3 regions of the Paenibacillus sp. FSL K6-1318 genome follow, and region 3 is predicted to be linked to each of the others. Evidence: a T-box and tRNA genes for the amino acid it is inferred to sense, from the RefSeq annotation. Region 3 holds a T-box; the other regions hold tRNA genes.

Region 1 (9,408 bases), 1.6 Mb from region 3:
TGGAGGATGACATGCTGCCAGTTACTCCTGAACCATCTTGGCCCATCCGCCGGATATCCCGGAGACTTTGTGCTTCATATTCGAGATCAGAGACTTGGTCATCCAGTCGGTTAAACATACGCGGTACATTTTGACCGTTGTGATTGCCTCTCTGGTTCATACGTTGTTGTAACTGAATCGTCTGCATACGAGCGTAGTAATATTGACGTTTGCTGTATACATTCTGATATTCAACCTTCAGTTGGTCGATCTGTTCATCCAGCTCCTGTAACGCCGCATAACTTTGTGCATACAATTCATTGTACTGTTCCATTTTTTCCTCGTGGAGGATTTTCTCCTGCAAGGCCAACTTAGCGAGATGCTCTTCCCCTGCTTTCAGAGCCATGGAAGCCTGTTCTTCCCGTTTGTTCACCATACCTGCTGCCTGATCGGCTTGTTGTTTCATTTGTCTGGTATGGCTTGCATATTGATGACGAAGCTTCTCGGCTTCACCGATGTCTTGGCGGGTCGAGACCAGGAACTGATCAATCAGTTTAACTGGATCCTGACTTTGCTCCAAATGTTCGTTCAGATTGGCTACGGTAATATCCCGCATTCGACGAAATACACTCATTATGTTCTGTCCCTCCTTTTCATAATCGTGAAAGCTTAGTAACGACCACGACGACTGCGGTTATTGTTTAGCATTGAGATACCAAAGATGATTAACCCGATCGCGATGATCGGTCCGATCAACCATGCCAGCTTGCCCATCAGTGAGATGATACCGATGATGAGAACAATCCAGCCAAGCATCACATTCCCTCGTTTAACTCCGTAGTATCCCAGTGCAATCATCAGGATCGGAATCAGATAACCCATTAAGTGTCCAAGAAGAGGAGTTAACTTTCCGAAGAGGAGTAGTGCACCCAGTGCAATCAATACAATTGCCCAGCCATTTCCCTTATTCAATCTCATAATTGTTGTTCACCGCCCTTTCCATTTGTTCGTTTGTTTCTTGTTTTTTGTTTCCGTGTTTCTTGTTTAACCTTATGTCCTTATTCTAGGGGATTCCGCGACTTTTCAAAACAGACCGTGGACGGTTTTTCATCCTAGACTCAGGTCGGGGATCTAGTTGGACCTTTGACTGTCCTTGTCTAAGACCAACGTTCCTTCTAAGCTGAATAGTACTCCGGATACCTTCTATTACCCGTATTCAGGCTCCGCTTCACCCGACATGGCACGTGAAAGAGAATGCGGTCCATGTCTCTATTTACGTTCACTCTTCACTTTCGTTTCCCCTCATTCCCTCCAGTTCCAATTTCCTTTACCTCAACATAAAATTACTTTTTTATCCAAATAAACAAAATTTAGATTGTTCTATATGTAAGCGTTTACTAAAATAGAAAGTGTTACTATTTCTAATGTCAGGAGTGGAACTGAAACTGTGCGACCCATCAGCTATCTCCATAAAATGATTATCTTCGGAATCCTGTTAAGCACCCTGCCCATTTTGTTAACGGGAATTGCCGCATTTATCTATTCATCGAACCAAACTGAATTGCATCGTACACAAGCCAACAGGCAGTTGCTGGAACAAATGCAATCCAACGTAGAGCACAAACTCGCGACAGTCAGTTATATGCTTGATCAGGCTCTTCGATCTCCAGTAACCCTCCGCTCCCTGTCTGCTTCTTCCTCAAGTCAAGGGAAAGGCCCGTTACTTGCCGACAAGGTGCAGAGCGAATTTCAACATATGAGGTCGTGGGAACCTTTGCTGGATATTACCCTGGTGAATCAATCTCAGAATTGGCTTATTGACCATGCCGGATTATATCGTAATACCGATTTTCCATTGGCACTTCCCATGAAGGATTTGATAGCGGATACGCTAACTTCCGGATGGCAGCTCTCCCCTTCATCGGTGTTTAGTAATGATGAGCGTACGCCCGGAACAGGCTGTATTTATCATATTGCCCTTGCGAGGTCTATTCCGAATCTGAATACGTCTTCCGATGCTGCCTTGATTGCCGGAATTCCTGCATGCTCTTTGCAGAATACATTAGGAGAAGCCTCCATAGGCAACGCTGCCTCAGGACTGATCATTTTAAATCGAGAACAACGTATCTTGGTCCATCCCGATCCTATATACATTGGACAACCGTTGTCTGCAATTGGATTAGCGGATCGGGATACGGGGGACCACATAAGTAAACTATCATCCATCACATTTTCAACGGGCTTTGAAGAACGGGAAGTCAAGATCGCCGATACACATTATTCCCTGACATATAGCCCTTCTACCTTAAAAGGATGGACTTATGTTCTAATCTCACCTACCAACATTCTGACACAAGAATATATCGATATCGGATTACACACCTTGTATATCAGTATCTTCTTGCTTTTACTTTCATTACTGCTCGCATGGCTCGGCTCCAAACGAATGCATATCCCAATCCGTACACTTTTAACCCAACTTGGTGACAACTGGCTGTCCAAAGAGGGGAGCACTCTCGCTCAGCAATCACCACAACTGTATGATGAATTCGAACAGATCAGAGCAGGTGTTTCACAATTATCTGCCTCTCGCTCCCAACTGGAGAACACACTAAATATGCATCTGTTGCAGATTCGCACTCATTTTATGATGAATCTGTTCCAGGGCAAGAGCCCTATTCATACTCTTCCTGACACTCTGAATGAATATGGCTATACGCATCAGGTCAATGAATGGCAACAAATTGCTGTTATTACACTTCAGGCCGATCTCGTTAATCACACAAAGTATACTGCAAATGATCGTGACCTCTTATTATTCGCTATTCAAAATATATTGGAGGAAACGGTTGTGCGTAACCAACAACTGCTTCCTATTGTGCTGGAACATACAGTAGTCACGGTGATTGGCACCGTTGAACAGGATCACTCTGTTTTTTCACAGCAGCTATATGTATTAACAGAACAGTTACAACAACAGATTGATGAAATTCTAGCTCTTCAGGTCAGTATAGGCTTCAGCCAACCGCACAGCTCCCTATATCACATCCCTCAGGCTTACACAGAAGCCATGGAAGCATTAAAACATCGGATGAAGCTGGGGACAGGCATTATCTTTCAATATGAGAACATAGATCATTACGCTCCCACTTGGTCTATGACCTACCCGGAATCTTTGGAATATACCTTGATCCAAGCTATTCAAAGTGCGGACGAAGTCCAGGCTTCTGCTCTTCTGCATCAGGCCCTGGAAGTAATCTTTGGTATGGAGTGTACACCAGAGGAATATCAGGTGGCCCTTACCAGGCTGCTGACGCATATTTTGCAAATGACTCAGGAATCCGGTATACGACTCGGACAGATCTCCAAAAGCCATGGATCGATGTTTCATGAGCTTCATGGTTTGCAGTACGCGGCTGAAGTAGAGGATTGGTTTAATCATCAAGTCATCTTGCCTATCATCCAGGTTTTTAAAGCAAGACAGTATGCCCAGTACCAACATATATCAGAGAAGATGATTGCCATGATTCATCAAGATTATGATAAGGATCTGACGCTAGAGGAATGTGCTATGAAGCTTCACTACAATGCTAACTACTTAAGTAGTGTTTTCCGCAAAGAGACAGGCTGTGCATTTAGTGAATATCTAACCAAGTACCGATTTAACATCGCTAAAAAATGGCTGGACGAAAGTGATCTGACGGTAAAAGATATCGCAGCACGACTTCGATACAACAACCCACAAAATTTCATCCGATCATTTCGTAAATGGGAAGGAATCACCCCCGGGCAGTACCGGGAACGTAAGCAGAAAGCAGAAGTGTCGAACAGAAAGTAGACTACGTGTTTCGTGGTTTCATGTTTCGTTTTTCCGTTGTCTCGAATTTGAATCTAGCGTTGGTTTTATCTCATATGCAGTTCCTTGATCCAGCTCTACAGCTCCAAGTAGTCGACTGTTTAGTTCAATGCGCTCGAAGCCTTATTGGATTTATAAAAAAGAAGGAGCAATTATCCTGCTCCCTCTTTTTTTGTGAATTTAACTTTAACTACATATGCTTCACACGTGAATTTCTTGTATGGCAGTGTGATGCTCCCTAGCACCATCTTAGACGTTGGACTATGTTGTCCGTCTCGATTCCTGATCCTTAGAGCACGTAACAAGCTTATACGATTTATCGCTTATCCTTAGTACTGACTGTTTTCATATTTGGCTGTTCCAGTTGAATCAAAATTTTACCAAACCTTGCTCCGCGTGAAAAAGTCACCTTGCTCCCCTTGTATGTATCCCGGATGTACTTCTCAGCCAGTCTGAGTGAATCCTCGTCTGTTGGTAACTCATACGTATTAAGCCATTCTGGCAGCTTCTCAATAACCTCTTCCACCGGTACTTCAAATGAGTTAACTTCTCTCGTAATGATCATGGTGTATGAATAACCCTTCAAATACAGCAACTGTTGAATATATCCCATATCACCGGCCTTATATGAAGAAGTTACACCCAGTACACCCTTAAGTTCATCCATTAGTGTGTGTTCCCTCTGTCCCGCCATAGTGCTTATATACACATACTTCCGGGCACAGTTGATCGCCATCTCAATCGTTTCCCAATCCGACATTGCTGGACACATGGATGCAAATGCAAAGTCATATTTCTTCTCCCAGCCTTTATCCTGAATAGAGATTTCCTCATATCGTTCTTTTACAATTTCGATTTTGGGTTCCAGAGCTGAAGGTATTGTTTCTTTCATAAGGGAGACAAGTAACTCAGAAGGCTCAACTGCGGTCACACTTGCTCCTTTTTCTGCAAAAGGAATGGTGAATATGCCTGAAGCGGCTCCAATGTCCAAAATGGATAACCCTGCGAACTCCACCCCCTGGTTCTCAAGCCAGCCCATAATACGCTCAGACCGATGTTTTCCTTCTTCAGTAAACGACTGTGCGTGATAGTCTCTGGCCCACCGCTCAAAAGCTTCTTCTGTATTAAATGGTGCGCTTTTCTTCTTATATTTTGAACTTCTCGGACGATTCTTCCATGCCTCTTCCCACACAGAAAGATTAAATAACAGGTCGTTATCCGATAAATTTTTTCCAATAGTCACTCTGCTTCACTCCTTTGCATTAAAGACTTCACTTATCTACAATATACCGAATAAATTCATACGTCAATCTTTATTAACGTCTCACTTTTCTTACTATACAAAATCGTTTTTTTTATAGAATAAAAATAGTCCTACAAATTGCTTACGCAATCTGTAGGACTATTCAATATACCGGCGAGAGGACTCGAACCTCCACGGTTTCCCACTCGATTTTGAGTCGAGCGCGTCTGCCATTCCGCCACGCCGGCATATACTGGAGGCGCCACCCAGATTCGAACTGGGGATAAAGCTTTTGCAGAGCTGTGCCTTACCACTTGGCTATGGCGCCATATTTTGGAGCGGAAGACGGGAATCGAACCCGCGACCCTCGCCTTGGCAAGGCGATGCTCTACCGCTGAGCCACTTCCGCATAATGGCTGGGGATATAGGATTTGAACCTATGCATGACGGAGTCAAAGTCCGTTGCCTTACCGCTTGGCTAATCCCCATTAAAAATTTAAAAAACAAAGGGGCGATCGAGGGGAATTGAACCCCCGAATGCCGGATCCACAAACCGGTGCGTTAACCACTTCGCCACGATCGCCACAAAAAGTTAAGTTTCAAAAAAGTTAATTGGCAGGGGCAGCAGGAATTGAACCCACACCAACGGTTTTGGAGACCGTTGTTCTACCTTTAAACTATGCCCCTAAAAACTGGTGGAGGATGATGGATTCGAACCACCGAACCCGTACGGGAGCAGATTTACAGTCTGATGCGTTTGGCCACTTCGCTAATCCTCCAGGATTACATGGTGCCGGCGAGAGGACTTGAACCCCCAACCTACTGATTACAAGTCAGTTGCTCTACCAGTTGAGCTACACCGGCATATTAAATTGTTTTAAAAATGGTGGCTCGGGACGGAATCGAACCGCCGACACGAGGATTTTCAGTCCTCTGCTCTACCGACTGAGCTACCGAGCCATAATAAAGTCTAATCTCATTTCCTTACACTTTATATAGGGCATCAGTGCCATACAGCAGATGTAGTGAACAGTTTGCCTCATGTAAAGATTAAATGGCGGAACCGACGGGATTCGAACCCGCGATCTCCTGCGTGACAGGCAGGCATGTTAGGCCAACTACACCACGGTTCCATATCACTTTCTCAAAGGAAAGTTCAATTGCGGGGGCAGGATTTGAACCTGCGGCCTTCGGGTTATGAGCCCGACGAGCTACCGGGCTGCTCCACCCCGCGTCGTTATAAAGGTTATATGGTGGAGGCTGAGGGGATCGAACCCCCGACCCTCTGCTTGTAAGGCAGATGCTCTCCCAGCTGAGCTAAGCCTCCGAACAACACATTTATGATCATACCATAATCTTGTTGTAAAAATCAACTTCTTTTTTTGAAGTTATTATGACCCGTAGGGGATTCGAACCCCTGTTACCTCCGTGAAAGGGAGGTGTCTTAACCCCTTGACCAACGGGCCTTAATATTATGGCGGAGAGAGAGGGATTCGAACCCTCGAGACGCTTGTGACGCCTACACGATTTCCAATCGTGCTCCTTCGGCCAGCTCGGACACCTCTCCATATGGCTCCCCGAACAGGGCTCGAACCTGTGACAACTCGATTAACAGTCGAGTGCTCTACCAACTGAGCTATCAGGGAATATGCTTCAGAGATCGTTCTCTGAAAACTAGATTCGAAACGAAACACGCGAGTTATCACTTGCAAATTGGATAAGCCCTCGACCGATTAGTACTGGTCAGCTCCATGCATTGCTGCACTTCCACCCCCAGCCTATCTACCTCGTCGTCTTCAAGGGGTCTTACATACTGGGAAATCTCATCTTGAGGGGGGCTTCACGCTTAGATGCTTTCAGCGTTTATCCCGTCCGTACATAGCTACCCAGCGGTGCTCCTGGCGGAACAACTGGTACACCAGCGGTACGTCCATCCCGGTCCTCTCGTACTAAGGACAGCTCCTCTCAAATTTCCTACGCCCACGACAGATAGGGACCGAACTGTCTCACGACGTTCTGAACCCAGCTCGCGTACCGCTTTAATGGGCGAACAGCCCAACCCTTGGGACCTACTTCAGCCCCAGGATGCGATGAGCCGACATCGAGGTGCCAAACCTCCCCGTCGATGTGGACTCTTGGGGGAGATAAGCCTGTTATCCCCAGGGTAGCTTTTATCCGTTGAGCGATGGCCCTTCCATGCGGTACCACCGGATCACTAAGCCCGACTTTCGTCCCTGCTCGACTTGTAGGTCTCGCAGTCAAGCTCCCTTATGCCTTTGCACTCTTCGAATGATTTCCAACCATTCTGAGGGAACCTTTGGGCGCCTCCGTTACTCTTTAGGAGGCGACCGCCCCAGTCAAACTGCCCACCTGACACTGTCCCCGCACCGGATTACGGTACCAGGTTAGAACCTAGATACGATCAGGGTGGTATCCCAACGTTGCCTCCATGGAAGCTTGCGCTCCCACTTCAAAGGCTCCCACCTATCCTGTACAGATCGTACCCAAATTCAATATCAAGCTGCAGTAAAGCTCCATGGGGTCTTTCCGTCTTGTCGCGGGTAACCTGCATCTTCACAGGTATTAAAATTTCACCGGATCTCTCGTTGAGACAGCGCCCAAGTCGTTACGCCATTCGTGCGGGTCAGAATTTACCTGACAAGGAATTTCGCTACCTTAGGACCGTTATAGTTACGGCCGCCGTTTACTGGGGCTTCGGTTCACAGCTTCGGGATTGCTCCCTAACCACTCCCCTTAACCTTCCAGCACCGGGCAGGCGTCAGCCCGTATACTTCGCCTTACGGCTTCGCACAGACCTGTGTTTTTGCTAAACAGTCGCTTGGGCCTTTTCACTGCGGCCCCCTCGTGCTATTCACACTACCGGGGCACCCCTTCTCCCGAAGTTACGGGGTCATTTTGCCGAGTTCCTTAACGAGAGTTCTTCCGCGCGCCTTAGAATACTCTTCTCGCCTACCTGTGTCGGTTTGCGGTACGGGCACCATCACCTGGCTAGAGGCTTTTCTTGGCAGTGTGAGATCATGACCTTCGCTACTGTAATTTTCACTCCCCATCACAGCTCAGCCTTAATGATGTGCGGATTTGCCTACACATCAGCCTTACTGCTTGGACAGACATCCATCAGTCTGCGTCACTACCCTACTGCGTCCCCCCATTGCTCATAACGGCTTACGGTGGTACAGGAATTTCGACCTGTTGTCCTTCGACTACGCCTTTCGGCCTCGCCTTAGGTCCCGACTTACCCTGAGCGGACGAGCCTTCCTCAGGAACCCTTAGGCTTTCGGCGGATCAGATTCTCACTGATCTTTTCGTTACTCATACCGGCATTCTCACTTGTATAATGTCCAGCGCTCCTTACGGTACACCTTCAACCCTTATACAACGCTCCCCTACCCCTGATGCAAAGCATCAAGCCATAGCTTCGGTGGTGTGTTTAGCCCCGTTACATTTTCGGCGCAGAGTCACTCGACCAGTGAGCTATTACGCACTCTTTCAATGGTGGCTGCTTCTAAGCCAACATCCTGGTTGTCTGTGCAACTCCACATCCTTTCCCACTTAACACACACTTGGGGACCTTAGCTGATGGTCTGGGCTGTTTCCCTTTTGACAATGGATCTTAGCACTCACTGTCTGACTCCCGGAAGTAAGTCTATGGCATTCGGAGTTTGACTGAGCTTGGTAACCCTTGCGGGCCCCGCACCCAATCAGTGCTCTACCTCCACGACTCTGTTTTCCGAGGCTAGCCCTAAAGCTATTTCGGGGAGAACCAGCTATCTCCGAGTTCGATTGGAATTTCTCCGCTACCCCCACCTCATCCCCGCATTTTTCAACATGCGTGGGTTCGGGCCTCCAGTGCGTGTTACCGCACCTTCACCCTGGACAGGGGTAGATCACCCGGTTTCGGGTCTACGTCCACGTACTAATTCGCCCTATTCAGACTCGCTTTCGCTGCGGCTCCGGCTCTTCACCTTAACCTTGCACGGGAACGTAACTCGCCGGTTCATTCTACAAAAGGCACGCCATCACCCCTAAAACGGGCTCTGACTTTTTGTAAGCACACGGTTTCAGGTTCTATTTCACTCCCCTTCCGGGGTGCTTTTCACCTTTCCCTCACGGTACTGCTTCACTATCGGTCGCTAGGAAGTATTTAGCCTTGGCAGATGGTCCTGCCGGATTCATACGGGGTTTCACGTGCCCCGCACTACTCGGGATCCGTCTCGGAGGGAACAGACTTTCAACTACAGGGCTTTTACCTTCTTTGGCGGGCCTTTCCAGACCTCTTCGCTTAACCGGTTCCTTTGTAACTCCATGT
Region 2 (9,408 bases), 3.1 Mb from region 3:
GTATCCTCGTGTGATCAGTTCTTGCAGAATAGGAGCAAAGTCAATGCATCCATCCCCTGGTACGGTGAACACCCCTCTACGAATACAGCCGACAAAATCAGACTGCTCCGCGCGTGCTTCATCCAGCACATGTGGGCGGATATCTTTCAGATGGATATAAGCGATCCGATCATAATGTTTGCGCAGCAGTTCAAGTGGATCAGCTCCGCCATAGTAGGCATGACCTGTGTCATAGAGCAGATACACGAGAGAAGGATCGGTTAGCTCCATCAGTCGGTCGATCTCATCCGGTTGTTCTACCACTGTACCTCCATGATGATGGTACGTAAGCTTCAACCCATGTTCACGGGCAATAGCTCCTGCTTCGTTTAATCCTTCAGCGAGGATATGCCATTCCGATTCACTGAGTCTGAGCACTTCTTTTTCATTCGGTGTCCGTCTTGGATCAAAATGAAGTGAACCACCTACCTCCGCCGTACTGATCACCTTACTACCCATGGATTGTAGAAATTCCGCATGTCTGCGATAACTGTCCAGCTCCGACTGACGATACGCCGGATCGGAGAACAGCACCGATTTCCACTGGGAGACCAGATTGATATTCCTTTTACTCAATTCCTCACGCAATATAGCAGGATCGGTTGGATATTTTCGTCCCATCTCCGTACCTGTCAGCCCAAGACGCTGAATGTCATCCAGAATCTGTGCACACGTTGTCGCATCACCATGCTCTTTCACATCTTCACCGACCCAATTGATCGGATGAATCCCAAGCTGGAATGGCAGCTTGCTCATTGCTCCACGTCTCCTTTGTCGTTCAACATTGTGGTTCACTCGGAATGCAGTGCTCAAAATCAGATTAAATAGGTCTTGCTTTGGCACGGTTGGCTTGCATCGTATGATGAGCACGAACTACCTTTTCCTCGGCAGATACTTCTGGTACACCTACATTCCACCATGACTCGTATCCACCTGCATTGGTCCCAGGCACAACCGGAATCTCAATCAACGTACTCACCGTTTCATTCTTCGCATCTCGGAGTGCCTGTTCCAGCTGTTCTGCTGTCTCCGCTCTATAGGATTTGGCTCCCATGCTTCGGGCGTGGGCTGCAAAGTCCATTGGCATGTAGTCCCCGGTCAATCGTCCGCTTTCTGATTCCCGATAACGGAACTCATTGCCGAACCCATCACTACCATGTTCCCGCTGCAAATTATGAATACACTGGAATCCATTGTTATTAAATAATAAAATAGTCATCTTCTTCTGTTCCTGCAAACTGGTCACAAACTCCGAATGTAGCATCAGATAACTGCCATCCCCTACCATCGCGTACACTTCACGATCCGGCTCGGCAAGTGCTGCTCCGAACGCTCCACTTACCTCGTACCCCATACAGGAGAATCCATACTCCATGTGATACGTCTTTGGTTCAGCCGCACGCCACAAACGATGCAGATCGCCTGGCAGACTGCCTGCCGCACACACAATGACGGAGGATGGATCAATCGTCCGGTTAACCACGCCGACTGCTGTGGTCTGCGCGAGTCCAGCTTCATGTTGTGCTGCATACAGCCGATCCACTTCTGCATTCCACTCAACTCGGAGGTCAGCGACTTCGGATGCGCCATATGCACTGCGGTATTGTCTTTGCTGCAATTCCTTTTGTAAAGCCTGCAACCCTTCACGTGCATCGGCCAGAATGGCTTCTCCGCCTAACTTGGCGGCATCCATGCTGTTCAAGTTGATGTTGATGAATGAAGCTTCTGGATGTTGAAAAGCAGAGCGGGACGCCGTCGTGAAATCCGAGAACCGGGTACCGACGCCGATCACCACATCCGCTTCTCTCGCCAGCCTGTTGGCTGCTAGAGAACCTGTAACCCCGATTGCCCCCACATTCAGTGGGTGGTCCCAAGAGACTGCGCTTTTACCCGCCTGCGTCTCGGCGATCGGAATACCAAATGCTTCGGCGAACTCCACTAATTGAACGGACGCCTCAGAGTACAATACGCCGCCGCCTGCAACGAGCAGCGGCTTTCTACCGCGAGCAATCTGCTGCGTTGCCCGTTCAATAGCTGCCTGTACCGGCGGGCGACGATCCAGATAATGTACTTTGCGGGCAAAGAACGATTCCGGATAATCGTACGCCTCTGCCTGCACATCCTGTGGCAGTGCGAGTGTTACTGCTCCGGTCTCTGCTGGGTCGGTTAGCACACGCATGGCCTGTGTAGCAGCGATCATCAACTGTTCGGGACGAACAATGCGATCCCAGTATTTACTGACGGCTTTGAATGGATCAGTAGCTGAAATTGTATAGTCACTGCTTACTTCCAGCTGCTGTAGTACCGGGTCCGGTTCCCGTGTAGCAAAGTTATCTCCAGGAAGCAATAAAACCGGAATCCGGTTCACCGTTGCGGTAGCTGCCGCCGTAATCATATTCAAAGCACCAGGTCCAATGGATGTTGTACATGCATAGATCTGTCTGCGGTTCTTCTGCTTGGCATAGGCTGCTGCCGTATGCACCATACCTTGTTCGTTCTTCCCTTGCATATACGTCAGGCTTCCGGGACTACGCTCCAGCGCTTCTCCAATGCCTGTTACGTTGCCATGTCCAAAAATACCGATGATCCCCTTCACAAACTTGGTTTCCACCCCGTCAACCGAGATATATTGCTGATCCAGGTATCGAAGCAATGCCTGAGCCATCGTCAGTCGAATTGTTATCATGAAATGATCGCCATCCTTTCCTCTACGGGTTAAGCGCTTAATCTAAGTTAAGTTTAAGCGCCTTACCCCTAAAGGTTAAGCGCTTAATTGATATGGTATTACAGGCTGATGATTTACGCAAGCTATTTTTGTAAGCGTTTTTATAAAATGTGATAAAGAAGCTTAGATTTAGTGTTGTAAGATGTGTTGTGTTAGACCTGTTCCATTTGAGAGCTCTCCACAATTACTAAGAGTTATGAGAGAAGGGATCTGTTGTGAGGATGGGATACAACATGCTGGTACATGCCAGCGAACCATATATTCTGTGATCTTCGTATACTACATTCACCAATATATCTATGAATGCAAAAAAAGAAAGAGATGGTACTCACCATCTCTTTCTTTTCAATATTTAAGCGGGTGATGGGAATCGAACCCACGCTATTAGCTTGGAAGGCTAAAGTTCTACCATTGAACTACACCCGCATAACAACAATCGGGATGACACGATTTGAACATGCGACCCCCTGGTCCCAAACCAGGTGCTCTACCAAGCTGAGCTACATCCCGTTATCTATACCGGCGAGAGGACTCGAACCTCCACGGTTTCCCACTCGATTTTGAGTCGAGCGCGTCTGCCATTCCGCCACGCCGGCAAAATATGAAGTTATAATGGCGCGCCCTGAGAGATTCGAACTCCCGGCCTTTTGATTCGTAGTCAAACGCTCTATCCAGCTGAGCTAAGGGCGCAAAATATTGGAGCGGAAGACGGGAATCGAACCCGCGACCCTCGCCTTGGCAAGGCGATGCTCTACCGCTGAGCCACTTCCGCAAATAAGGGATGCGCGTGGAGGGACTTGAACCCCCACGTCAAAGACGCTAGATCCTAAGTCTAGTGCGTCTGCCAATTCCGCCACACGCGCATATAATGGTGAGTCATGAAGGGCTCGAACCTTCGACACCCTGATTAAAAGTCAGGTGCTCTACCAACTGAGCTAATGACTCATAGAAAAACTGGTGGAGGATGATGGATTCGAACCACCGAACCCGTACGGGAGCAGATTTACAGTCTGATGCGTTTGGCCGCTTCGCTAATCCTCCAGAATTACATGGTGCCGGCGAGAGGACTTGAACCCCCAACCTACTGATTACAAGTCAGTTGCTCTACCAGTTGAGCTACACCGGCATATTACATGGTGTTATAAATGGTGGCTCGGGACGGAATCGAACCGCCGACACGAGGATTTTCAGTCCTCTGCTCTACCGACTGAGCTACCGAGCCTTACTTAATTAAAAAAATGGCGGAACCGACGGGATTCGAACCCGCGATCTCCTGCGTGACAGGCAGGCATGTTAGGCCAACTACACCACGGTTCCATAGTACTTTCTCAAGGAAAGTTAATTGCGGGGGCAGGATTTGAACCTGCGGCCTTCGGGTTATGAGCCCGACGAGCTACCGGGCTGCTCCACCCCGCGTCGTTATAAAAGTTGTTATATGGTGGAGGCTGAGGGGATCGAACCCCCGACCCTCTGCTTGTAAGGCAGATGCTCTCCCAGCTGAGCTAAGCCTCCATATTATGACCCGTAGGGGATTCGAACCCCTGTTACCTCCGTGAAAGGGAGGTGTCTTAACCCCTTGACCAACGGGCCTTACTGGCTCCCCGAACAGGGCTCGAACCTGTGACAACTCGATTAACAGTCGAGTGCTCTACCAACTGAGCTATCAGGGAATGGTGGAGCCAAGCGGGATCGAACCGCTGACCTCCTGCTTGCAAGGCAGGCGCTCTCCCAGCTGAGCTATGGCCCCATACACTGGTATATTTCATTGTTGTGGTCTTGCTATGGGCCCTGGTGGACTCGAACCACCGGCCTCACCCTTATCAGAGGTGCGCTCTAACCAACTGAGCTAAGGGCCCTAATATATATCCCTTATTCCTTGGCAAGGGGGGCAAAAAAAATACCCCAAAGGGAAATCGCTTGGCGGCGTCCTACTCTCCCAGGACCCTGCGGTCCAAGTACCATCGGCGCTAGAGGGCTTAACGGTCGTGTTCGGGATGGGTACGTGTGGAACCCCTCCGCCATCGCCACCAAACGAGCATTTGTGTAACAAATGCGTTCGCGTTCCATTCGGTCCGACACGACTGTGTGGATGAATGGTTCAGCGCATATTCAGAGATCATTCTCTGAAAACTAGATTCGAAACGAAACACGCGAATTATCACTTGCATATTGGATAAGCCCTCGACCGATTAGTACTGGTCAGCTCCATGCATTGCTGCACTTCCACCCCCAGCCTATCTACCTCGTCGTCTTCAAGGGGTCTTACATACTGGGAAATCTCATCTTGAGGGGGGCTTCACGCTTAGATGCTTTCAGCGTTTATCCCGTCCGTACATAGCTACCCAGCGGTGCTCCTGGCGGAACAACTGGTACACCAGCGGTACGTCCATCCCGGTCCTCTCGTACTAAGGACAGCTCCTCTCAAATTTCCTACGCCCACGACAGATAGGGACCGAACTGTCTCACGACGTTCTGAACCCAGCTCGCGTACCGCTTTAATGGGCGAACAGCCCAACCCTTGGGACCTACTTCAGCCCCAGGATGCGATGAGCCGACATCGAGGTGCCAAACCTCCCCGTCGATGTGGACTCTTGGGGGAGATAAGCCTGTTATCCCCAGGGTAGCTTTTATCCGTTGAGCGATGGCCCTTCCATGCGGTACCACCGGATCACTAAGCCCGACTTTCGTCCCTGCTCGACTTGTAGGTCTCGCAGTCAAGCTCCCTTATGCCTTTGCACTCTTCGAATGATTTCCAACCATTCTGAGGGAACCTTTGGGCGCCTCCGTTACTCTTTAGGAGGCGACCGCCCCAGTCAAACTGCCCACCTGACACTGTCCCCGCACCGGATTACGGTACCAGGTTAGAACCTAGATACGATCAGGGTGGTATCCCAACGTTGCCTCCATGGAAGCTTGCGCTCCCACTTCAAAGGCTCCCACCTATCCTGTACAGATCGTACCCAAATTCAATATCAAGCTGCAGTAAAGCTCCATGGGGTCTTTCCGTCTTGTCGCGGGTAACCTGCATCTTCACAGGTATTAAAATTTCACCGGATCTCTCGTTGAGACAGCGCCCAAGTCGTTACGCCATTCGTGCGGGTCAGAATTTACCTGACAAGGAATTTCGCTACCTTAGGACCGTTATAGTTACGGCCGCCGTTTACTGGGGCTTCGGTTCACAGCTTCGGGATTGCTCCCTAACCACTCCCCTTAACCTTCCAGCACCGGGCAGGCGTCAGCCCGTATACTTCGCCTTACGGCTTCGCACAGACCTGTGTTTTTGCTAAACAGTCGCTTGGGCCTTTTCACTGCGGCCCCCTCGTGCTATTCACACTACCGGGGCACCCCTTCTCCCGAAGTTACGGGGTCATTTTGCCGAGTTCCTTAACGAGAGTTCTTCCGCGCGCCTTAGAATACTCTTCTCGCCTACCTGTGTCGGTTTGCGGTACGGGCACCATCACCTGGCTAGAGGCTTTTCTTGGCAGTGTGAGATCATGACCTTCGCTACTGTAATTTTCACTCCCCATCACAGCTCAGCCTTAATGATGTGCGGATTTGCCTACACATCAGCCTTACTGCTTGGACAGACATCCATCAGTCTGCGTCACTACCCTACTGCGTCCCCCCATTGCTCATAACGGCTTACGGTGGTACAGGAATTTCGACCTGTTGTCCTTCGACTACGCCTTTCGGCCTCGCCTTAGGTCCCGACTTACCCTGAGCGGACGAGCCTTCCTCAGGAACCCTTAGGCTTTCGGCGGATCAGATTCTCACTGATCTTTTCGTTACTCATACCGGCATTCTCACTTGTATAATGTCCAGCGCTCCTTACGGTACACCTTCAACCCTTATACAACGCTCCCCTACCCCTGATGCAAAGCATCAAGCCATAGCTTCGGTGGTGTGTTTAGCCCCGTTACATTTTCGGCGCAGAGTCACTCGACCAGTGAGCTATTACGCACTCTTTCAATGGTGGCTGCTTCTAAGCCAACATCCTGGTTGTCTGTGCAACTCCACATCCTTTCCCACTTAACACACACTTGGGGACCTTAGCTGATGGTCTGGGCTGTTTCCCTTTTGACAATGGATCTTAGCACTCACTGTCTGACTCCCGGAAGTAAGTCTATGGCATTCGGAGTTTGACTGAGCTTGGTAACCCTTGCGGGCCCCGCACCCAATCAGTGCTCTACCTCCACGACTCTGTTTTCCGAGGCTAGCCCTAAAGCTATTTCGGGGAGAACCAGCTATCTCCGAGTTCGATTGGAATTTCTCCGCTACCCCCACCTCATCCCCGCATTTTTCAACATGCGTGGGTTCGGGCCTCCAGTGCGTGTTACCGCACCTTCACCCTGGACAGGGGTAGATCACCCGGTTTCGGGTCTACGTCCACGTACTAATTCGCCCTATTCAGACTCGCTTTCGCTGCGGCTCCGGCTCTTCACCTTAACCTTGCACGGGAACGTAACTCGCCGGTTCATTCTACAAAAGGCACGCCATCACCCCTAAAACGGGCTCTGACTTTTTGTAAGCACACGGTTTCAGGTTCTATTTCACTCCCCTTCCGGGGTGCTTTTCACCTTTCCCTCACGGTACTGCTTCACTATCGGTCGCTAGGAAGTATTTAGCCTTGGCAGATGGTCCTGCCGGATTCATACGGGGTTTCACGTGCCCCGCACTACTCGGGATCCGTCTCGGAGGGAACAGACTTTCAACTACAGGGCTTTTACCTTCTTTGGCGGGCCTTTCCAGACCTCTTCGCTTAACCGGTTCCTTTGTAACTCCATGTGAGACGTCCCACAACCCCAAAGAGCAAGCTCTCTGGTTTGGGCTTCTCCGCGTTCGCTCGCCGCTACTGACGGAATCACTATTGTTTTCTCTTCCTCAGGGTACTTAGATGTTTCAGTTCCCCTGGTATGCCTCTACATAACCTATGTATTCAGTTATGAGTAACTGGAAATTACCCCAGCTGGGTTTCCCCATTCGGACACCCCCGGATCAAAGCTTGCTTACAGCTCCCCGAGGCAGTTTCGTTGTTCGCCACGTCCTTCATCGGCTCCTAGCGCCTAGGCATCCTCCGTGTGCTCTTAGTAGCTTAACCATTTTGTTCCGGTTTCGGTCGCTCGCTTCCCTTGGTTTGGACTACGTCCAAATCCAAAAGTCGCTCTCACCCGATACCATCACAAAAGCAATTTAACTACCTTTATACACTTGACTTGTTTGCACAAGTTCAGCTTAAAGGAATGTTCTAATTCGCGTTTGTTTCGTTTCGATATCTAGTTTTCAAAGAACAAGCTCCATGCAAAAGCAAGCTGTTTGAGAGTTTGAGCTCTCAAAACCGAACAACGAGTGAGTGTTGTGCTCTTCATTTCATCCACACCGAAGTGATGAACCAAAATGAATCGCTATTGCAGGTTCTGAGAACCTGCTTATTTGAATGTTTCCGTTGCAGGAAACGATTCTCCATAGAAAGGAGGTGATCCAGCCGCACCTTCCGATACGGCTACCTTGTTACGACTTCACCCCAATCATCTATCCCACCTTCGGCGGCTGGCTCCTTGCGGTTACCCCACCGACTTCGGGTGTTATAAACTCTCGTGGTGTGACGGGCGGTGTGTACAAGACCCGGGAACGTATTCACCGCGGCATGCTGATCCGCGATTACTAGCAATTCCGACTTCATGCAGGCGAGTTGCAGCCTGCAATCCGAACTGAGACCGGCTTTGTTGGGATTGGCTCCATCTCGCGATTTCGCAGCCCGTTGTACCGGCCATTGTAGTACGTGTGTAGCCCAGGTCATAAGGGGCATGATGATTTGACGTCATCCCCACCTTCCTCCGGTTTGTCACCGGCAGTCTATCTAGAGTGCCCATCCGAAATGCTGGCAACTAAATATAAGGGTTGCGCTCGTTGCGGGACTTAACCCAACATCTCACGACACGAGCTGACGACAACCATGCACCACCTGTCTCCTCTGTCCCGAAGGAAAGATACATCTCTGTACCGATCAGAGGGATGTCAAGACCTGGTAAGGTTCTTCGCGTTGCTTCGAATTAAACCACATACTCCACTGCTTGTGCGGGTCCCCGTCAATTCCTTTGAGTTTCAGTCTTGCGACCGTACTCCCCAGGCGGAGTGCTTAATGTGTTAACTTCGGCACCAAGGGTATCGAAACCCCTAACACCTAGCACTCATCGTTTACGGCGTGGACTACCAGGGTATCTAATCCTGTTTGCTCCCCACGCTTTCGCGCCTCAGCGTCAGTTACAGCCCAGAGAGTCGCCTTCGCCACTGGTGTTCCTCCACATATCTACGCATTTCACCGCTACACGTGGAATTCCACTCTCCTCTTCTGCACTCAAGTCACCCAGTTTCCAGTGCGATCCGGGGTTGAGCCCCGGGATTAAACACCAGACTTAAATGACCGCCTGCGCGCGCTTTACGCCCAATAATTCCGGACAACGCTTGCCCCCTACGTATTACCGCGGCTGCTGGCACGTAGTTAGCCGGGGCTTTCTTCTCAGGTACCGTCACCTTGAGAGCAGTTACTCTCCCAAGCGTTCTTCCCTGGCAACAGAGCTTTACGATCCGAAAACCTTCATCACTCACGCGGCATTGCTCCGTCAGGCTTTCGCCCATTGCGGAAG
Region 3 (9,408 bases):
CATGGCTTCAGGCGCGAAAAGGGAAGTATCTGGGTATAGGTTTGCCAGCGGTGCTCGGAAGCTCTTTTGTAGCGGTCACACCCATGATTGCGATTGGATCGCAATACGGAATTCCCGCCATTTATGGGTCGATCATTGCAGCCGGGTTATTTATCGTCATCTTTGCCGTATTTTTCAGCAAAATTGTCAAATTTTTTCCACCAGTCGTGATAGGTACAGTGGTAACCATCATCGGTCTTGCACTGATCCCAACCGGTATTAAAAACATGGCGGGTGGAGCAAACAGCGAGAATTTCGGAAGCTTGGATAATTTGGCTCTTTCCTTTGGCGTATTACTTTTTATTCTTATTCTGAATCGATATGCTCGTGGTTTTGTTAAATCCCTGGCTGTTCTCCTGGGTATTATCGTGGGGACCCTCATCGCAGCTTTCATGGGAAAAGTGAACTTTGCCGCTGTACAGGAAGCCTCCTGGTTCCATTTGCCCCAACCCTTCTACTTTGGATGGCCAACCTTCGAAATCGGCCCCATTATTACAATGATCATTGTAGGTACGGTAGTTATTATCGAATCAACAGGTGTGTTTATGGCTTTGAGTAAAATTTGTGATCAACCGATCAACGAAAAAGATTTGGCACGGGGATATCGCGCAGAAGGTCTTGCGTTTGTTCTAGGTGGCATATTCAATGCCTTTCCATACAATACTTTTGCTCAGAATGTCGGTTTGGTTCAGCTCTCCAAGGTAAAAACGACTAATGTGGTGGTTGCAGCCGGAGGCATTCTGGTCTTTCTCGGACTTATTCCCAAGGTTGCTGCTTTTGCAACGATTATTCCGAGTGCTGTATTAGGTGGAGCGACTGTCGTATTGTTCGGAATGGTCGTCTCATCCGGGATCAAAATGCTGCAAAACGTCGATTTCGCCAAACAATCCAATCTGTTGATCGTGGCTTGCTCCGTTTCACTTGGACTTGGTGTTACCGCTGTACCGGATCTGTTTGCACAGCTTCCCCAAAGCATTCGTATTATTGTGAGCGATGGTATTATCACCGGAAGTTTATCAGCCATCCTGCTTAATGTCTTCTTTAACCTCGGTTTCAAAAATAAGAGCTTGCCAGTACAGCCTGTACAGGCACAGGAAGCGCACACGTAATTCTTGTATTATCCGGCGTTGCATAGGTAAAGGGAACAGATCCAAGGGGTTTTTTCTGGGCAGTGGAATGAGATTCAATGACTCCACTTGCAAAGAACCTCTTGGATTTTTTTGTGCGGAAAGAACGATAGGTGGGCAGTTTATCAAAGTTACTACTTAAGAGGAATGCAAAAGGAATGCAAATATGCTAAAGTTTCATCAAGAACATTTTAGATGTTCTCTACATTGAATTTCCATGCGACTACATAAATGAGCATTGGTTCACAAGGCTAAAATAAAACCTGGGGTTTATCCCTTGGGTACAGAAAAGGAGTTGTGATCACCATGCAACAAGAAACATTGAACAAAGGCTGGAATTTGGACAATAGTTATGCGCAGCTACCGCAACCCTTTTTTACAAGTCAGGGTGCGGTTCCGGTTGAATCACCGAAGCTGATCATTTTCAATAGACTGCTTGCATCCAGCTTAGGACTGGATGTGGAGTCTCTTGACAGTGATGAAGGAGCAAAAATTTTTGCAGGTAATTCGATTCCGGAAGGAGCCGAGCCTCTGGCGCAGGCTTATGCAGGACATCAATTCGGCAATTTTAACATGCTTGGTGATGGACGGGCTTTGCTGCTGGGAGAACAGATTACGCCACAAGGCGAGCGAGTGGATATCCAGCTGAAAGGTTCAGGTAGAACACCGTACTCCCGTGGAGGGGATGGACGAGCTGCTGTTGGACCCATGTTGCGTGAGTACATCATTAGTGAGGCAATGTATGCACTGGGTATCCCAACGACACGCAGTCTGGCTGTGGTATCAACAGGAGAAAACATTATTCGCGAAACAGAACGGCCTGGGGCTATCTTGACCCGTGTGGCTTCCAGTCACATCCGAGTAGCAACCTTTCAGTACGCAGCCAGATGGGGGTCTATTGATGATCTTCGGGCGTTGGCTGATTACACGTTACATCGACATTTTCCTGATGTCGCTCAAGCGGAAAATCGCTATCTTCTGCTCCTTCAGGAAGTAATTAAGCGGCAGGCGGCACTCGTAGCTCAGTGGCAGCGTGTTGGTTTCATTCATGGCGTGATGAACACGGACAATATGGCGATTAGTGGAGAAACTATTGATTACGGGCCATGTGCCTTTATGGATGCTTATAATCCTTCAACCGTATTTAGCTCTATTGACAAACAAGGTCGTTATGCTTATGGGAATCAACCATATATTGGTGGATGGAATTTGGCACGTTTTGCCGAGACACTTATACCTCTGCTGCATGAAGACGAAGAACAGGCCGTGCAAATCGCTCAGGATGCTATCGCGCAATTTTCTGAATTGTACCATTATCATTGGCTCAAGGGCATGCGTTCCAAACTGGGCTTGTTAGATGAAGAGGCCGAAGATGAAGCCCTGATCAAGGACCTTCTTGAACTCATGGAGAAGCATGGAGCAGATTATACAAATACGTTCCTGGCATTGACCTTTGATACGTTGGAAGGGACAACGTTGTCTGGCACGACAGAATTTGCTGAATGGCATGCGCGTTGGCAATCAAGATTGGATAGTCAGCAAGGGGAGAAGGAAGTCTCTAAGCAGTTGATGAGAACAAGCAATCCAGCCGTCATTCCTCGCAATCATCGGGTCGAAGAAGCGCTTGAGCGAGCAGAGAATCATGGAGATCTTAGCGTGATGGAGAAGCTTTTGGCTGTTCTTTCAGATCCATTCAAGCATTCACCTGAACAGGCTGAATATGCTGAACTACCAGCACAATGTAATACTTCGTATCAGACTTTTTGTGGGACCTGATTGAACAGTATGAAAGAAGAAGAAGAGGCTGCCTTGGGCAGCTTTTTCATTTTTTCACACTGTTATCGACGTTAATATCCAACATTGGCATTGAATTCGGAGATTGTCATGTAATAATTAGAGAAGAAGTGATTTACTGATATTGGCAGGTGTGGTGATGTCCAACATGTTAAGCAAACAACAACTGGCAGAGATCCTTTTAGAGTTGTTAGAGCGAACAGCTTTCCGTAGGGAACAGATGCAGAACTATGTTAACCGTATGTTTGAGAACTTTAAATCGGATGGTGTCCCCTATGTAGAGTGTGGAAAAGATACGTATATCGTTCGAATATACGAACGTGGTCTCGTCTCGTTAGAGAAACGGGTGAAACAGCCAGATGAGGTCATCTATTGGCTGCTGGAGGATATTATTTTCACCGCGACGCATGTGGGGTTGTTGGAAAGATATGGCGTGGATAATAAACAGACGCATTTGAACGACACAAATGAAGTGATGACGGAACTAAACAGGGGTGCTCAGGAAGCCTTCCAGCAGATCGGTGATCCGTATTTACATTGGCATCAGACGGGTAAACGTCAGGAGTTAGAGGGCATGAAATAAATAAAATGAGGTGTGTTACGTGAGCGAGCAAGATATTAATGATGTATGGTATGACTATGCTGTGTTATTTGTCGAAAAAAAGAATGAATCTGAACAGGGCTGGGCTTCGTTGACTTCGAACGAGCAGGACATTGCTGCTTTATGGCTGTTAGAGGCGGATGTCTTTAATGGTGGTTTTATTCAGTTTTTCTGTAACTGGGGGGAAGAGGTATACCGTTACGCGTTACGGGCATTACATACCATTGGTGCGACTCAAGTGTTGGAGATTGTAACATCAGCATACGGCTGCATTGAGCACCTGGAAGAGGATGAACGGCTTACTGAACTGTGGGATATTCCTAAATTTCTGACACCGGAACAAGAGCAGCATTTAGATACGTTGGATCAGCAATTTTGGAGCAATGAGGATCAGATCGCGGAGAAGGCCTATGGTTATTATCACGGAAAATTGAACATGATGACTATATAAGCTGGTTTTAACTATGCATCCATAGCTCTGTTGAAAGATTGCATACTTGGCCTTGCAATGACTCAAACGTTCGGCTATACTTGCTATAAATTGAATACATGAATCACGTTGATAGAGCGCAGTAGCGGCTTTGTCCCTGTTACAGAAAGTCAGGGGTTGATGGAACCTGATACATACAAGGGCTGCGAATTACACTCTGGAGTACTTGGGTAATGCCAAGCGGAAGGGCAAACGATATATTGCCAAAAGTGGTATGGATAGCGTGTTAAGGTCACGTGTTGTCCATGCAATTTGGGTGGTACCACGGTTATGATAATCGTCCCTGTGTCTAATGAAGACAAGGAGGCGATTTTTTTGTGTCCAAAAAAGCCGTTCCAGCGTGTAATTTTGTAATTTAACGTAGATCATGACTGAATCTTGAGGATAGAAAAGGGGTTATACGAATGAATATTATTGATGAACTACAGTGGCGTGACGCCATTAACCAGCAGACAGATGCAGAGGGACTGCGTGAGTTGACTGAAACGAAATCCGTTTCCTTGTACTGCGGCGTTGACCCTACGGGGGATAGCATGCATATCGGACATCTCATTCCATTCATGATGCTCAAACGTTTTCAACTGGCAGGACATCGTCCAGTCATTCTGATTGGTGGAGCTACAGGTACGATTGGTGATCCAAGTGGACGCCAGGCAGAGCGTTCTTTGCAAACAATGGAGCAGGTGCAGGAGAATGTGGATGCACTGACAGCACAGATGAAGAAACTCTTCGTAACTGAAGGTGATAATCAGGTCCGTATGGTGAACAACTACGATTGGACACACAAAATCAATGTCATCGAATTCTTGCGTGACTATGGCAAAAACTTTAACCTCAACACGATGCTGGCCAAGGATGTCGTTGCGAGCAGACTGGAAGGCGGAATCTCGTTCACCGAGTTTTCCTACCAGATTCTTCAATCACTCGACTACTTGCACCTGTTCCAGAACGAGGATGTACAGCTTCAAATCGGCGGTTCTGATCAATGGGGTAATATCACGAGCGGTCTCGACTTGATCCGCAAAAAAGAAGGATCTGAAGCGAAAGCGTACGGTCTGACCATTCCGCTGATGCTCAAATCCGATGGAACCAAATTCGGTAAAACAGCTGGCGGCGCAATCTGGCTTGATCCGAACAAAACGACACCATTTGAGTTCTACCAGTTCTGGGCTAATACAGATGACCGTGATGTCATTAAATACTTGAAATACTTTACCTTCCTGAGCAAAGAAGAAATTGAAGCTTTGGCTGAAAAGGTAGAGACAGAGCCACATAAACGTGAAGCACAGAAGGCACTCGCGGAAGAAATGACAAAATTCGTTCACGGCGAAGAAATGCTCGAACAGGCTAAGCGTATTACAGCGGCGCTGTTCAGTGGTGATATCCGTTCCCTGACAGCAGATGAAATCGAGCAGGGTTTCAAGGAAATGCCAACATTTGAAACGGATGGCGAAGCGAAAAATATCGTGGACTGGCTCGTGGATCTGGGTCTGGAGCCATCGAAGCGCCAGGCGCGTGAGGATGTCACCAAAGGTGCAATTTCCATGAATGGTGAGAAAATCACGGAGCTTGAATTCACGGTGTCGGCAGAGCATGCCATTGGCGGTAAATTCATCATTATCCGTAAAGGTAAAAAGAACTACAGCCTGGTTAAACTCCAATCATAGTGTCTGAGTATTAGAACGAAATACGGAAACGTTTCAGACTACACCACACACGTATACAGAAGCAAAAAGACCGTCTTCCATCTCTGTCAAGCGACAGAGCGGAGACGGTCTTTTGTATAACGTTATTGCTTGACCTATATTATTGATTAACGATGGCTGTGATCTCTTCATCCAGATCAAGTCGCACGTTCTCACGGTACGCCCGAATGTTGTATTCACTGTGCAGGTAGCGAAGAATCGCTTCAATCATATTGGACTCCACCAGATATTGACTGCGGCCTTGAATCCAAACTTCAGCGGAATAACCTGTATCTTCTTCCCAGCTCAGTTCTACGTTCACATCGGTTGGACGTACACCCTTACGTTCTGCCATATGAATACAGATTGCATTCACAATTTCATCCATGCTCAGAACCATAGAGATTAGTACCGTCCGTTTCTGTTACGGTCATCATCACGATCATCATTGCGACGGTCATAACGGCCATCCGCTGCAGGTTTACGACGGTTGGAGATGGCTCTGAAGAGTGCCATAGCCAGCATAACAATCAACATAATTGCGGCAACGTTTACGAGCAATCCAAGGATGTTACCCAGGGCGCCCATGCCACCGAACAATCCACCAAACATCATACCAGCAAGACCACCAAGCATCATGCCTTTCATGAAGCCGCCGCCACCGCCGAAGAATCCACCACCACGAGTTGCAGCTGCACCAGTACCGGAGTTAGTACCGGAATTGGATTGATTCACGTTACTGTTGGAGTCGGATTTCTTAGGTGTGTTAGTATAACTTTTCGTACCGGATTTGAATCCGCCACCACGTCTTGCATCCGCAGAATCCGGATTCGTTACTCCCACTGTTGCGAACAATAATGTAAAGGCCATAAATACCATCATTAGATGTTTAACTCCAAATTTTTTCTTCATTGTAAAGATCGTAACCCCCCGATTAATTTGTTTGAATCGCCCAAAAATGGGCCTTACTCATGTAATACGGTCAACTTGCAGGAACGTTTCAAATTTTATTAAATTTCTGAAACGCTTGGACTTGGGTCTTGAATTGCAGCTTGGCCATCAAGCAATTGGGTAACCCAATGACACCATTCCAGGCCTGTTTGCGCATGCATTAACCCTTTTTGTACCAGGATGTAGCTTCCAAAATCTCGGTTGCCTACACGAAGATTATCCAGAGGTATACGTGATTTCAAATCCTCGAAATAACGAATGCGTTCCATAAACCAGCTTTTACGCTCATTTAGAATGCGTCTCATGCTTCCATCTTCCGCAATGCCAACACACAAGATACGCAAATTAAATTCATCGCGTGTAACGGGCGCGGTAACAGGAGTAATCATCCATTCCAAGAGCTTTTCAATGCCTTTTTCCGTAACTGCGTACATTTTCTTGTCCGGTTTGTCAGACTGCTGTACCCAGCGGGAGGCCAATAACTCATCGTTTTCCATCTTGGACAGGAGCGGGTAGATCTGGCTGTGCTTCGCCTGCCAATGCGGCTGAATCTTCAGCATCAGATCATAGCCCGATGACTCCTCGCGGGTAAGCAGCCCGAGCAATCCGTAGGAAAGTATGTTCATGCACATGTCTCCTTAATATTAGGGCTGGGTCAGAGAAAATAAACAAATTTGCTTTCTTTGACCGCTTTCATAAAAGTGTACACTGAAACTGTATGGTTTGACAACCTGACAGAACAACTGCCTCAATTTAGACAAAAAAAGTGCGAACCATAAGGTCCGCACTCCAAACCATTTAGAGAGATGCCTGTTGTCCATACCCCTCAGCGACAAGATCAAGCTCACCTGTAGCAGAATCGATAACCATGCCGTGGACGGGTACATTGGGAGGAAGTAGAGGATGCTTCTTGATCACTTCCACAGTATGTTTTACCCCTTCTTCGACGCTGTCAAACCCGCGCAACCACTTTTGTAAACGGATTCCAGAATTCTCCAGGGTTGTCATGACTTCTTCCGATACACCACGCTCAACCATATGTCCAATCATGGTCTCTGCGTGAAGGGAAGCCATACCACATTCCGTATGTCCAACAACCAGAACTTCATCTGCACCCAGTTCATAGATGGCGACAAGCACACTACGCATTACACTACCGAAAGGCTGAGAGATAATCGCGCCAGCGTTTTTGATGATTTTCACATCACCGTTCTTCAGATTCATGGCCTTGGGCAGCATTTCCACCAAACGTGTATCCATACAAGTGATGATAACCATCTTTTTGGTTGGAAACTTGCCAGCCGTATACTTTTCGTATTCTTTAGTCTCGACAAATGATTTGTTGTAAGCCAAAATCTCTTGAATGTTGTTCATGTCCATTGCCTCCTGTTATCCAATACGACGAGCACGGCCACTTGCATTTGATGCAGCTTGTCCTACGCGCCTTTGCTTTATTAGTATATCACGGTCAGCAAATCACATTACTCCAACCTTTTTAGGAGAATAATGCAAATTGCCTCTGTTAAAAGTTGATTATACGCAATGGGAAAAGTATCATCAATAGGGTATAACATTTTTTTTGAAGAGGTGAACGATAACAATGGATAAACAAACACTAGAACATTTGGAATCCTTCCGTAATTTGGCTCGTAAAATTAAGAGCTATCATGAAGCCATTGGTTTGCTTCACTGGGATCTGCGCACAGGTGCGCCGAAAAAAGGCGTTCCAACTCGATCAGAGACGCTAGGTATGTTGTCCACCGAGGCATTCAAGCTGCAAACTTCTGCTGACATGAAGACGTACCTGGATGCATTAACTACTCCAGCAGTATTGGAACAACTCGAAGATATAGATCGTCGTTTGGTTGAGGATTGCAAGAAAGAATATGATCGCAGTCAGTCCGTACCACCTGAGAAAGTACAAGCGTATACCGTGCTCACGGCTAAGTCCGAAACAGCATGGGAAGATGCCAAGCATAACAGCGATTTCGCAGGCTTCTCACCTTATCTGACAGATATCGTTAAGCTCAAACAGGAGTTTATTGATTATTGGGGTGTGAAGGATACGCGTTATGATACGTTGCTTGATATGTATGAGCCGGATCTGACCGTTGAGAAAGTAGATGCTGTATTTGCCCGCCTCAAAGCACGTTTGGTGCCTCTGCAAGAGAAAATCAATGCTTCAGAAAACAAGCCCAATACAGAGTTCCTGAATCAGTTGTTTGACACTGAACAGCAGGAAAAGTTCAGTCTGTTCATCCTGCAACAGATGGGCTATGACTTTGAAGCTGGACGATTGGACGAGAGTGTTCATCCTTTTGCAACGGGCCTTAACCCGGGTGATGTGCGGATCACCACACATTATTTGCAGGATGATGTAGCAAGCGCAGTCTTCAGTTCACTGCATGAGGGCGGACATGCCCTGTATGAGCAAAATATTGATGACAGTCTGGCGGGTACCCTTCTTGCAGAAGGAACGTCCATGGGTATTCATGAATCCCAGTCCCGTCTTTGGGAAAATATGATTGGTCGCAGTCTGCCGTTCTGGACACGCTATTACAAAGATTTGCAGCAGCATTTCCCGCAACTGAGCGAGGTTGCACTGGAAGATTTCTATCGTGCAATCAACCGGGTGGAGAGTTCACTTATTCGGATTGAAGCCGATGAACTGACCTATAACCTGCACATTATTATCCGTTATGAGATCGAGAAAATGTTGTT

Evidence for each region. A T-box is a leader RNA that pairs with one kind of tRNA and senses whether it is charged. The one in region 3 lies ahead of tyrS (tyrosine--tRNA ligase), so its partner is inferred to be a tRNA-Tyr.
Region 1: it encodes a tRNA-Tyr, which carries the amino acid that the T-box ahead of tyrS (tyrosine--tRNA ligase) is inferred to sense. The anticodon was not compared.
Region 2: it encodes a tRNA-Tyr, which carries the amino acid that the T-box ahead of tyrS (tyrosine--tRNA ligase) is inferred to sense. The anticodon was not compared.

Annotation. Positions count from the first base shown of each region.
Region 1 covers NZ_CP150270.1:5,615,910-5,625,317, forward strand. The annotation lists gene NYE45_RS25020 (PspA/IM30 family protein) at 1-613, opposite strand, end outside; gene NYE45_RS25025 (hypothetical protein) at 649-957, opposite strand; gene NYE45_RS25030 (helix-turn-helix domain-containing protein) at 1,427-3,817, shown strand; gene NYE45_RS25035 (methyltransferase domain-containing protein) at 4,152-5,078, opposite strand; tRNA gene NYE45_RS25040 (tRNA-Leu) at 5,248-5,326, opposite strand; tRNA gene NYE45_RS25045 (tRNA-Cys) at 5,333-5,406, opposite strand; tRNA gene NYE45_RS25050 (tRNA-Gly) at 5,413-5,487, opposite strand; tRNA gene NYE45_RS25055 (tRNA-Gln) at 5,492-5,566, opposite strand; tRNA gene NYE45_RS25060 (tRNA-His) at 5,589-5,661, opposite strand; tRNA gene NYE45_RS25065 (tRNA-Trp) at 5,692-5,765, opposite strand; tRNA gene NYE45_RS25070 (tRNA-Tyr) at 5,772-5,857, opposite strand; tRNA gene NYE45_RS25075 (tRNA-Thr) at 5,867-5,942, opposite strand; tRNA gene NYE45_RS25080 (tRNA-Phe) at 5,963-6,038, opposite strand; tRNA gene NYE45_RS25085 (tRNA-Asp) at 6,134-6,211, opposite strand; tRNA gene NYE45_RS25090 (tRNA-Met) at 6,239-6,312, opposite strand; tRNA gene NYE45_RS25095 (tRNA-Val) at 6,330-6,405, opposite strand; tRNA gene NYE45_RS25100 (tRNA-Glu) at 6,473-6,544, opposite strand; tRNA gene NYE45_RS25105 (tRNA-Ser) at 6,554-6,645, opposite strand; tRNA gene NYE45_RS25110 (tRNA-Asn) at 6,649-6,724, opposite strand; rRNA gene NYE45_RS25115 (23S ribosomal RNA) at 6,792-9,408, opposite strand, start outside.
Region 2 covers NZ_CP150270.1:309,076-318,483, reverse strand. The annotation lists gene iolE (myo-inosose-2 dehydratase) at 1-795, opposite strand, end outside; gene iolD (3D-(3,5/4)-trihydroxycyclohexane-1,2-dione acylhydrolase (decyclizing)) at 860-2,725, opposite strand; tRNA gene NYE45_RS01480 (tRNA-Gly) at 3,120-3,190, opposite strand; tRNA gene NYE45_RS01475 (tRNA-Pro) at 3,201-3,274, opposite strand; tRNA gene NYE45_RS01470 (tRNA-Leu) at 3,282-3,360, opposite strand; tRNA gene NYE45_RS01465 (tRNA-Arg) at 3,378-3,454, opposite strand; tRNA gene NYE45_RS01460 (tRNA-Gly) at 3,462-3,536, opposite strand; tRNA gene NYE45_RS01455 (tRNA-Leu) at 3,547-3,627, opposite strand; tRNA gene NYE45_RS01450 (tRNA-Lys) at 3,634-3,709, opposite strand; tRNA gene NYE45_RS01445 (tRNA-Tyr) at 3,720-3,805, opposite strand; tRNA gene NYE45_RS01440 (tRNA-Thr) at 3,815-3,890, opposite strand; tRNA gene NYE45_RS01435 (tRNA-Phe) at 3,911-3,986, opposite strand; tRNA gene NYE45_RS01430 (tRNA-Asp) at 4,004-4,081, opposite strand; tRNA gene NYE45_RS01425 (tRNA-Met) at 4,107-4,180, opposite strand; tRNA gene NYE45_RS01420 (tRNA-Val) at 4,201-4,276, opposite strand; tRNA gene NYE45_RS01415 (tRNA-Glu) at 4,283-4,354, opposite strand; tRNA gene NYE45_RS01410 (tRNA-Asn) at 4,359-4,434, opposite strand; tRNA gene NYE45_RS01405 (tRNA-Ala) at 4,436-4,511, opposite strand; tRNA gene NYE45_RS01400 (tRNA-Ile) at 4,547-4,620, opposite strand; rRNA gene rrf (5S ribosomal RNA) at 4,680-4,796, opposite strand; rRNA gene NYE45_RS01390 (23S ribosomal RNA) at 4,934-7,862, opposite strand; rRNA gene NYE45_RS01385 (16S ribosomal RNA) at 8,231-9,408, opposite strand, start outside.
Region 3 covers NZ_CP150270.1:3,988,305-3,997,712, reverse strand. The annotation lists gene NYE45_RS17575 (nucleobase:cation symporter-2 family protein) at 1-1,148, shown strand, start outside; gene NYE45_RS17570 (YdiU family protein) at 1,473-2,942, shown strand; gene NYE45_RS17565 (Imm63 family immunity protein) at 3,100-3,543, shown strand; gene NYE45_RS17560 (DUF4375 domain-containing protein) at 3,563-4,012, shown strand; T-box leader at 4,112-4,339, shown strand; gene tyrS (tyrosine--tRNA ligase) at 4,456-5,718, shown strand; gene NYE45_RS17550 (YxcD family protein) at 5,858-6,136, opposite strand; gene NYE45_RS17545 (hypothetical protein) at 6,142-6,648, opposite strand; gene NYE45_RS17540 (PadR family transcriptional regulator) at 6,747-7,313, opposite strand; gene NYE45_RS17535 (carbonic anhydrase) at 7,486-8,061, opposite strand; gene NYE45_RS17530 (carboxypeptidase M32) at 8,288-9,408, shown strand, end outside.